DNA from 2 places in the Cellulosimicrobium sp. PMB13 genome. Region 1 is predicted to be linked to the other one. Evidence: riboswitches for the same ligand, from Rfam matches in the RefSeq annotation. Region 1 holds a riboswitch; the other holds the start of a gene.
The links. Region 1 has a riboswitch for S-adenosylmethionine ahead of V5D56_RS07190 (NADPH-dependent FMN reductase). Riboswitches for the same ligand answer to the same signal wherever they lie in the genome.
Positions count from the first base shown of each region.

Region 2: another riboswitch for S-adenosylmethionine. It lies ahead of V5D56_RS02960 (methylenetetrahydrofolate reductase); the one in region 1 lies ahead of V5D56_RS07190 (NADPH-dependent FMN reductase).

Region 1 covers NZ_CP145910.1:1,543,999-1,548,803, forward strand. The annotation lists gene V5D56_RS07170 (aldo/keto reductase) at 1-726, shown strand, start outside; gene V5D56_RS07175 (hypothetical protein) at 739-1,242, opposite strand; gene V5D56_RS07180 (hypothetical protein) at 1,436-1,846, shown strand; gene V5D56_RS07185 (flavin reductase family protein) at 1,930-2,514, opposite strand; gene V5D56_RS07190 (NADPH-dependent FMN reductase) at 2,511-3,119, opposite strand; SAM riboswitch class IV at 3,143-3,282, opposite strand; gene gdhA (NADP-specific glutamate dehydrogenase) at 3,465-4,802, shown strand.
Region 2 covers NZ_CP145910.1:609,005-613,809, forward strand. The annotation lists gene V5D56_RS02945 (LytR/AlgR family response regulator transcription factor) at 1-169, shown strand, start outside; gene V5D56_RS02950 (hypothetical protein) at 220-693, shown strand; gene V5D56_RS02955 (cation acetate symporter) at 690-2,210, shown strand; SAM riboswitch class I at 2,309-2,411, shown strand; gene V5D56_RS02960 (methylenetetrahydrofolate reductase) at 2,529-3,590, shown strand; gene metE (5-methyltetrahydropteroyltriglutamate--homocysteine S-methyltransferase) at 3,632-4,805, shown strand, end outside.

The DNA.
Region 1 (4,805 bases):
GCCGGCGGGCACCCCGACGGCCGCCGCGTCGACGGCAGGCCCGAGTACGTGCGCGCCGCGATCGACCGCAGCCTGTCCCGGCTCGGGACGGACCGGATCGACCTGTACTACCTGCACCGCATCGACCCGCAGGTCCCGGTCGAGGAGACGGTCGGGGCGCTCGCCGAGCTGGTCGAGGCCGGCAAGGTCCGGGCCATCGGACTCTCCGAGCCGTCCGCGGCCACCGTGCGCCGCGCGCACGCGGTGCACCCCCTGACCGCGGTCCAGAGCGAGTACTCCCTGTGGACGCGCGAGCCGGAGGACGAGGTGCTCCCCACGCTCCGTGAGCTCGGCATCGGGTTCGTGCCCTTCTCCCCGCTCGGTCGCGGCATCCTCACGGGGACGGTCGACGCCCCGGACACCTTCGCTGAGGACGACGTGCGCCGCGCGCACGCGCGCTACGCGGGCGACGCGTTCGAGCACAACCGCGGCCTCGTGCGCACGCTCGAGGGCCTCGCGGCGGAGCGCGGCGTCACGACGGCGCAGCTCGCGCTGGCGTGGCTGCTCGCCCAGGGCGACGACATCGTCCCGATCCCCGGCACGAAGCGGCTCGCGTACCTGGAGCAGAACGTCGCGGCGGCGTCCGTCGAGCTCACGGTCGACGACGTCGCGGCGATCGGCGGGAGCATCCCGCGCGAGGCCGTGCAGGGCGTCCGGCACCCGCAGCCCGACCTGCTCGCGGGCTGAGCGCCGGCCGGGTCAGGGGAGCGGCGGGCGCCGCGCGTCGACGCCGCTCCCCGCCCTCGGCGGCGACGCGACCGCTTCCACGGGGGCGGCCCGACGGCGCGCCCGGACACCGATCGCGCCGAGGACGACCTGCGTCGCCCCGAGGACGAGGACCGACCAGACGACCGGTGCGCCGAGCGCGTTCGCGAGGGCCTGGCCGGGTGGCGGCTCGACGTCGAGCGGGACCGGCTGGGACGCGGTGAGGAGGAAGCCGACCGGGAGCACCGCGACCCACAGAGCGATCGTCACGAGGGGGTAGGACAGGTGCAGGTCGTCGGCCGTGCGCAGGTGGCCCACCCACCGGCCGAGCGCGGGCCCGATCACGACCACCGCTGCGACGACGGGCGCCCCGAGGACGAGGCCGGCGAGGATCAGCCCTCCGCCCGCGAGGACGCACCCGGCGATCAGCGCGACGGGGAGCACGAGGGCGGCCCAGAACTGACCGCGGAACGCGACGGTGCGCAGCGCTGCGCTCATGGCGACCTCCTCCAGGACGACCGGTCCGGCTCAGAGTACGGGTCGCGGGCCGGCGTGCCGGGTGCCCCGTGCCGCGGAGCGCGTGCCGCTGGGCGCCCGTGCATGGCTCTCGCGGGGGACCTCCCCGTAGACTCAGGGTGTCCCTACGACGTCCCGCGGGGCGACCCGCGGGAGGCTCACGAGGTCCGCTCCGATGACGTGGCAGCTCATGCTCTGGTGCGCGACGGCGTGCACGCTCGCCGCCGTGTGGTGGGTGCTGCTCCGCGCGCTGCACCCGCGCCCGCTCCCGGTCCGGCCCCGGCCGCCTCGGCGCCGCGCACGGCGGGAGGCGCTCACCCCCGACCCCCTCGTGACCCTGGCTCTCCAGGTCCGGCTCAGCGAGCTGGCGGCGGAGCTGCGCCGCATCGAGGCGGACCCCGAGGTCTACGCCCGAGCGCACCACTACCTCGCGGTCCAGGGGGCGTACGACGCGCTCCTGCGCGAGGCGTGCCGGCTCACCGGTCTGCCCGTCGAGGACATGCCGCTGCAGGCCGGGTTCCGCACGGGGGACGACGAGCGGTTCCGCGAGGAGCTCGAGCTGAGCGCGCGCGGCTGGAGCTGGTGAAGCCCTGACGTTCCCTGCAGACCTGCGAGGGACGAGAGCCGGACGCCGGTGCGCGCCGCCGCCCGGCTCTCGCTCCGCCCGGGTCAGAGGGCCGAGTGGTCCCCGATCCGGTGGTACGTCCGGTCGTGGTAGACGAGCGGCGACGCGGCGCGGGCCGGCGTCGTGGCGTCCACCGTGCCCGGGCCGGCGGTGCGCGACGAGAGCGCGCGCAGCGAGACGAGGTAGCTGTCGCCGACCGGCGTGCGCTGCACGACCCGGCCCCGCACCCAGGACAGCACGCCGTCGATCACCGGCTCCCCGGTCTCGAGCCGCGACCACCCGCCGTCGGCGAACCGGTCGATGCCGCTCGTCGCGAAGCGGGCCGACACGCCGTCCTGGTGGTCGGCGAGAAAGCTGACCGTGAGGGTCCGCGCCGTGGAGATCGCGGGCCACGAGGACGACGTCGACGCGAGGGAGAACGCGAGCAGCGGCGGGGCCGCGGACACCGAGATGACGGAGGTCGCCGTGAAGCCGACCGGGCGACCCTCGTGCTCGAGCGCAACGACGGCGACACCGGCGGGGTGCTGCCGGAACACCGCCTTGTACGCGTCGGGGCTGAGCTGCGGTTCGTCCTGCTCGGCCAGCAGCGCCTCGAGGTGGGAGAGGTCGGTCGCGGGCTCAGCGGTCATCGGGCCACCCCCGCAAGGGCCGCGGCAGGTGCCGGCGTGCGGTCGTCCGGACCGCCTGCGGCGCGCCGCAGCGCGTCGCCGGCGCCGAGGAGCCAGGCGTCGATCGCCGCGTCGAGGTCGGCGAGCTGGTTCTCGGTGACCGCGAGCGTGCGCGTCGGGACGACGGCGCCGAGCTCGACGAGCACGGGCCGCAGGTGGACCTCCCCGGCGAGCGCGTGCGCGGGGTTGCCGGAGACGACGAGCGGGACGACGGCCACGCCCGCGAGCCCGCCGGGGCCGTACAGGTCGAGGAACGCCTTGAGGAGCCCGGTGTACGACGCCTTGTAGACCGGCGTCGCGACGACGGCGACCCGTGCGGCCGCGAGCCGGGCGGTCGCCGCGTCCGCGGCGGGGTGCTCCGGCGAGAGGATCTCGCCCGCGAGGTTCGCGAGGTCGATCGTCGCAGCGGCGTCGGGCGCCGCGAGGTCGAGGTGCGCGGCGACCCGGTCGGCGAGCGCCCGGGCGGCCGTGAGGGTCCGGGATCCGGGACGCGGGTTCCCGGACACGACCACGACCGTGGCCGGGTCGGTCAGTGACGGGTCGGTCGGTGAGAGGTGCTGTGCCATGTGTTCTTCCTCGCAGTTGTCGTCGATCACGCTTGCCGGTACGGACCGTCTTCCGCGGGTGCGGCGGCAGGGCCCGTGCGGCCTGGTCATCTCCCGGAGCACCCCGCCGTGACGTGGGGGTTGCCGACCAGCGAGCCGGGGCTTGGCGCTGGTTCTCGTGACCTGAGGACGGGTATAGCAACCCGGTCAGCAAAGTGCACCAGATCAGTCGGGTTTCTCAGCGCGTGGACGAACGTGACGTGATCGTCCGGGGGTACGGCGTTCCGCGGAGCGGACGTGGACCGGAACCCATCTGGTACAGGCGTACCGTCGAGGGTTCCGTCACCCGTCCGACGAGGAGCACCCATGGACAGCCGCCTGCAGTCCGTCTACGACGACGTCCTGCGCCGCAACCCCGGCGAGGCCGAGTTCCACCAGGCCGTCCGCGAGGTCTTCGACTCGCTCGGCCCCGTCCTGCGCAAGCACCCGCGCTACGTCGAGGCGGCGGTCCTGGAGCGGGTCTGCGAGCCGGAGCGGCAGATCATCTTCCGCGTGCCGTGGGTCGACGACGCCGGCCGCGTGCACATCAACCGGGGCTTCCGCGTCGAGTTCAACTCCGCGCTCGGCCCGTACAAGGGCGGCCTGCGCTTCCACCCCTCGGTGTACCTCGGCATCGTGAAGTTCCTCGGGTTCGAGCAGGTCTTCAAGAACTCGCTCACCGGGATGCCGATCGGTGGCGGCAAGGGCGGGTCCGACTTCGACCCGCGCGGCCGCTCCGAGGGCGAGATCATGCGGTTCTGCCAGTCGTTCATGACCGAGCTCTACCGGCACATCGGTGAGAACACCGACGTGCCGGCGGGCGACACGGGCGTCGGCGGACGCGAGATCGGCTACCTCTTCGGCCAGTACAAGCGCATCACGAACCGGTACGAGTCGGGCGTGCTCACGGGCAAGGGGATCAGCTGGGGCGGGTCGCTCGTGCGCACCGAGGCGACCGGCTACGGCACGGTCCTCTTCGCCGAGCGCATGCTCGCGACGACGGGGCGCGACCTCGACGGGCGCCGCGTCACGGTGTCCGGGTCGGGGAACGTCGCCATCTACGCGATCGAGAAGGCGCAGCAGCTCGGCGCGCACGTCGTCGGGTTCTCGGACTCCTCCGGGTACGTCGTCGACGACCTCGGTGTGGACCTCGCGCTGCTCCGCCACGTGAAGGAGGTCGAGCGTGGACGCGTCGCGGACTACGTCGCCCGCCGGCCGGGGGCCCACCTCGTGACCGACGGCTCGATCTGGGACGTCCCGACCGACGTCGCGCTGCCGTGCGCGACGCAGAACGAGCTCGACGAGCGGGCCGCGAAGCAGCTCGTCGCGCACGGCGTCGTCGCCGTCGCGGAGGGCGCGAACATGCCGACGACGCCCCAGGCCGTCACGCTCCTGCAGGACGCGGGCGTGCTCTTCGCCCCCGGCAAGGCGGCGAACGCCGGCGGGGTCGCGACGTCGGCGCTCGAGATGCAGCAGAACGCGTCGCGCGACTCCTGGACGTTCGAGCACACCGAGGAGCGTCTCGCGCAGATCATGGCGGGCATCCACGACCGCTGCGTCGAGACGGCCGACGAGTACGGCGCGCCGGGCAACTACGTGCTCGGTGCGAACATCGCCGGGTTCACCAAGGTGGCCGACGCGATGATCGCGCTCGGGGTCATCTGACGC
Region 2 (4,805 bases), 930 kb from region 1:
CCTGCGCGTCCACCGCTCGTACCTCGTGCAGCGCGGCGCCGTCACGGCGGCACGGTTCGGCGGCCCGCGGCCCGTCCTCGTCGTCGCGGGGCAGGAGGTGCCGGTGAGCCGGCGCATGCTCCCGGCAGTTCGCGACGCGCTCCTGCGCCCCCACCGGCGGCCGTCGTGAGCGACCCGCGCGACGAGAGATGCACCTCCGGCCGAGAGATGCACTCGCCCGTGCATCACTCGGACGAGGGTGCATCGCTCGGCGACCGGCCCGCGCGGCGCGTGCTCGTCCGCTCGACCGACCCGGCACCGACCGCCGGCCCCGGTGCGCCCGCCCTCGCTCCCGACGCCGCGCCGTCGGGCACCGGAGCCCGGCCGCCCCGCGCCGTGGACACCGGCGACGACGCGACGGTCTACGCCCGCAGCCTCGCGCGCGCGCAGCTGCGGCTCGCGCTCGCGTGCGCGGGGACGTTCCTCGTCGCGCTCCTGCTGCTCGCCCTGCTCGTCACGACGACCGGCGCGCTCGACGACGTCGTGGTCGCCGGCGTCCCGCTCCCCTGGCTCGTCCACGCCTACGGGTTCTATCCCGTGATCGTCGCGTTCGCCGTGGTCTTCGCGCTCGCCGCGGCCCGCAACGAGCGCCGGTTCCGAGCGCTCGCCGGGTCGGACGACGCGACCACCGACCAGCCCGCGGAGGACGCGTGAGCACCGCCCTGCCGCTCGTCGCCGTCGGGCTGCTCCTGCTCGCGACGGTCCTCATCGGCGTCTACGGCCTGCGGATCTCGCGCACGACGAGCGACTTCTTCGTCGCGTCGCGCACCGTGCGGCCCGTGTGGAACGCGTCGGCGATCAGCGGCGAGTACCTGTCGGCCGGGACGTTCCTCGGGCTGTCCGGCCTCGCGCTGCTCGCGGGCTCCGAGGCGTTCTGGTTCCCCGTCGGGTACGCCGCGGGCTACCTGCTCGTCCTGCTCTTCGTCGCCGGACCGCTGCGCCGCAGCGGCGCCTACACGATCCCCGACTTCGTCCAGGCGCGCCTCGACTCGGTGACCGCGCGCCGCGTGACGAGCGTCCTCGTGCTCGTCATCGGGTGGCTGTACGTCGTGCCCCAGCTCCACGGCGCGGCGCTCGTCATCGCGGCCGTCGCGCCCGTCCCGCCCTGGGTCGGGTCCGTGGGCGTGGCCGCGGTCGTGTGCGTCGTCGTCGCGGCGGGCGGCATGCGGTCCATCACCTACGTCCAGGCGTTCCAGTACTGGGTCAAGCTCACGGCTCTCACCGTGCCCGTGGTGGTCCTGCTCCTCGCGCTCGGCGCCGACGGCGGCCCGCTCGCCGACTCGCCCGCGCACGACCCCGCCGTCGTGTTCCCCCACGCGCAGGGCCCCGCCGGGTCGGACCTGTACGCGACGACGTCGCTCCTCCTCGCCCTCCTGCTGGGCACGATCGGCCTCCCGCACGTGCTCGTGCGCTTCTACACGAGCCCCGACGGCGGGTCCGCGCGGCGCACGACCGTCGTCGTCATCGTCATGATCAGCGTGTTCTACATGGTGTCGAGCACCCTGGGACTCGTCGCCCGGGTCGTCGCACCGGACCTCGCCGAGCCCGGGCTCGCCGACACCGTCGTGCTCACGCTCCCGACGCGCGTCGTGCCCGGCGTCGGCGGCGAGCTGCTCGGGGCGCTCGTCGTCGCGGGCGCGTTCGCGGCGTTCCTCGGCACGTCGTCGGGCCTCGTCGTGGCGCTCGCGGGCGTGGTCAGCCAGGACCTGTTCGGCGGCACGGTCCGCTCGTTCCGGTGGTCGGCCGTCGCGTGCACCCTCGTGCCGCTCGCGGTCGCGCTCGTCACCATCCCGCAGGGTCTCGTGACGAGCGTGGGCACGGTGTTCGTGTTCGCCGCGTCCGCGCTGTCGCCCGTCATCCTGCTCGGCGTGTGGTGGCGAGGCCTCACGGCCCGCGGTGCGGTCGCGGGGATGGTCGTGGGTGCGGTGCTGTGCGCGACGGCGCTGCTCGCGTCCTCCGCGCTCGTCACCGGGTACGGAGTGGCGCCGTCGGGCGGGGACGGCGCGGTGCCGGGGTGGGTGCGCGCCCTCCTCGCCCAGCCGGCGGCGTGGACGATCCCGCTCGCGACCGCGACCGTCGTCGTCGTGTCGCTGCTCGACCGCCGCGGCCCCCCGCTGCGGGCCGACCGGATCCTGCGTCGTCTGCACGTCCCGGAACGCCCTCGGCGGTGAGCCGCGCAGCGACCGCCGTCGGACCGTTCGTCCCCGACACGCGTGTCTCACCTGACGAGCGCTCTCGACCGCATGCCGGATAGCGCTTAGGATCGGGTGAACCATCCAGAGCGGTCGAGAGTCCTGGCTCGACGACACCGCAGCAACCCGCCGACGGAAGCCTCCCGAGGACAAAGGTGCTAACGCCAGGGTCGATGGAGTGACTATGGTCAACGAGGCATCCTTCGCGCACCGTCCGGGCCCGCCGTGCCCGACGGCGAGCGCTCCCGTCCGCACGTCGGCCTACCCGGCCGCGCAGCACCCGGGCGAGGTCGCGCCGTGAGCGTCGCGGACGCCGTCCGCCGCGCCCACGCCGAGACGGCCCGGCCCACGATCTCGTTCGAGCTCATGCCGCCGCGGCGCCCGGACGCCGCACCGAAGTTCTGGGAGACCGCGCGCCGGCTCGTCGCGACGCAGCCCGACTTCCTGTCCGTGACCTACGGCGCGGCGGGCACCGACCGCCAGACGTCGCTCGACGTCATCGGCCGGCTCCTGCACGGCACGCCCGTGCACGCGATCGCGCACCTCACGTGCGTGGGCGCGTCCCGCGAGCACGTGCAGGACGTCATCACCGACTTCCTTGACGCGGGTGTGCGGAGCTTCCTCGCGCTGCGGGGCGACCCGCCCAAGGACCAGCCCGACTGGCGTCCCGCCCCGGACGGGGTGGGTTCGAGCATCGAGCTCGTCGCGCTCCTGCGCGAGGTCGAGGCGTCGCGCTGCGCGGCGAACCCGTCGCTCGCCCTGCGCGGGGCGGCCCGCCCGTTGACGATCGCCGTCGCGACGTTCGTCGACGGGAACCGCGACGCCGGCACCACGCGCTCGCAGGAGGTGCACCGGCTCCTGCAGAAGCAGGAGGCCGGTGCGAGCTTCGCGATCACGCAGCTGTTCTACGACGCGTCGTCGTACACCGACTTCGTCGCCGAGGCCCGTGCGGCCGGCGTGACGATCCCCATCCTCGCCGGGCTGCTGCCCACGACGGAGCCGCGCCGGCTCCGCCGCGTCGAGGAGCTCACGGGCGTCCCCGCTCCCCAGCACCTGCTGGACGCGCTCGACGCCCTGCCCGACCCGGAGGCGCAGCACGCCTACGGGATCGCGTACTCGGTCGACCTCGCGCAGCGCGTCCTCGACGCCGGTGCGCCGGGCCTGCACGTGTACACGTTCAACAAGCACCACGCCGCACTTGACCTGCTCGAGGGTGTCCACCTCGGCGGTGGGGCGCGCGGGACCGACGGCGGCGACTCGAGCGCCGGCGTCGACCTCCCGGGCGGCCCGGACCTGGCCAGCGGGCCGTGGGTCACCGGCACCTCCCTGCCCACGACGAGCGCCGCCACGCACGGCTAGCCCGTCTGACCGGTCCTCCCGGACCAGCTAGAGGTATCGACATGGACACTTCCCTACCCTCCCCTACCCACTTCCCGGCCGGCACGGTGCTCGGCTACCCGCGCATCGGACGCCGGCGCGAGCTCAAGAAGGCCGTCGAGGCGTTCTGGGCCGGGCGCACGAGCGCGGACGAGCTCGAGACGACGGCGCGCGAGCTGCGGCTCGCGACCGTGCGGCGGCTCGTCGAGCTCGGCCTCGGCGCCGACGACGCGTCCGTCCCCGGCTCGTTCTCCTTCTACGACCAGGTGCTCGACGTCGTCGCGACGCTCGGTGCCGTGCCGTCCCGCTTCGCCGGGCTCACCGACGCCGACGGGCGTCTCGACCTGGAGGGCTACTTCACCGTGGCCCGCGGCGCCGGCGAGGACGCGCCGCTCGAGATGACCAAGTGGTTCGACACGAACTACCACTACCTCGTGCCCGAGATCGGCCCGGACACCCCGATCCGGTTCGTCGACGACCGCATCGTGCGCGAGTTCGTCGAGGCCAAGGGGGCCGGGGTCGTGACGCGTCCCGTCGTCGTCGGGCCCGTGACGTTCCTCGCGCTGTCCAAGGCCGCCGACGACGCCCCCGCCGGGTACTCGCCGCTCGACCGCCTCGACGACGTCGTCGCCGCCTACGCCGACCTGCTGCGCGCGCTCGCCGCGGCGGGAGCGCCGTGGGTCCAGCTCGACGAGCCGATCCTCGTGACGGACAACGTCGACGTGCCGTTCGCGGAGCTGGCCTCAGCCGTCGAGTCCGCGTACCGCTCGCTGGCGACGGACCTCCCGGTGGTCCCGTCCGCCGGCACGGTGCCGAACCCCGGGTTGCACGGCGATCGGGCGGCTGACGGCGTCGCAACCCCGGGTTCGGCGGGCGACGCACGGCCCGCGATCCTCGTCGCGGCACCGTTCGGCGGGCTCCAGGCGTCGGTGTCCGACGGCGCGGGCGCGGCATCGCGTGACGCGCTCGCCCTTCTCGCGGGCACGGACGTCGACGCCATCGCGATCGACCTCGTCAAGGGTGCGCTCCCGGTGGGCTCCGCCTCGGACGGGACGGTCCCCGGGCTCTCGACGAAGACGCTCGTCGCCGGCGTGATCGACGGACACAACGTGTGGCGCGCCGACCTCGCGGCGAAGCTGGACCTGCTCGACGCCGCCGGTCGTCTCGGCGCCGGCGTTCTCGCCGTCGGGACGTCGA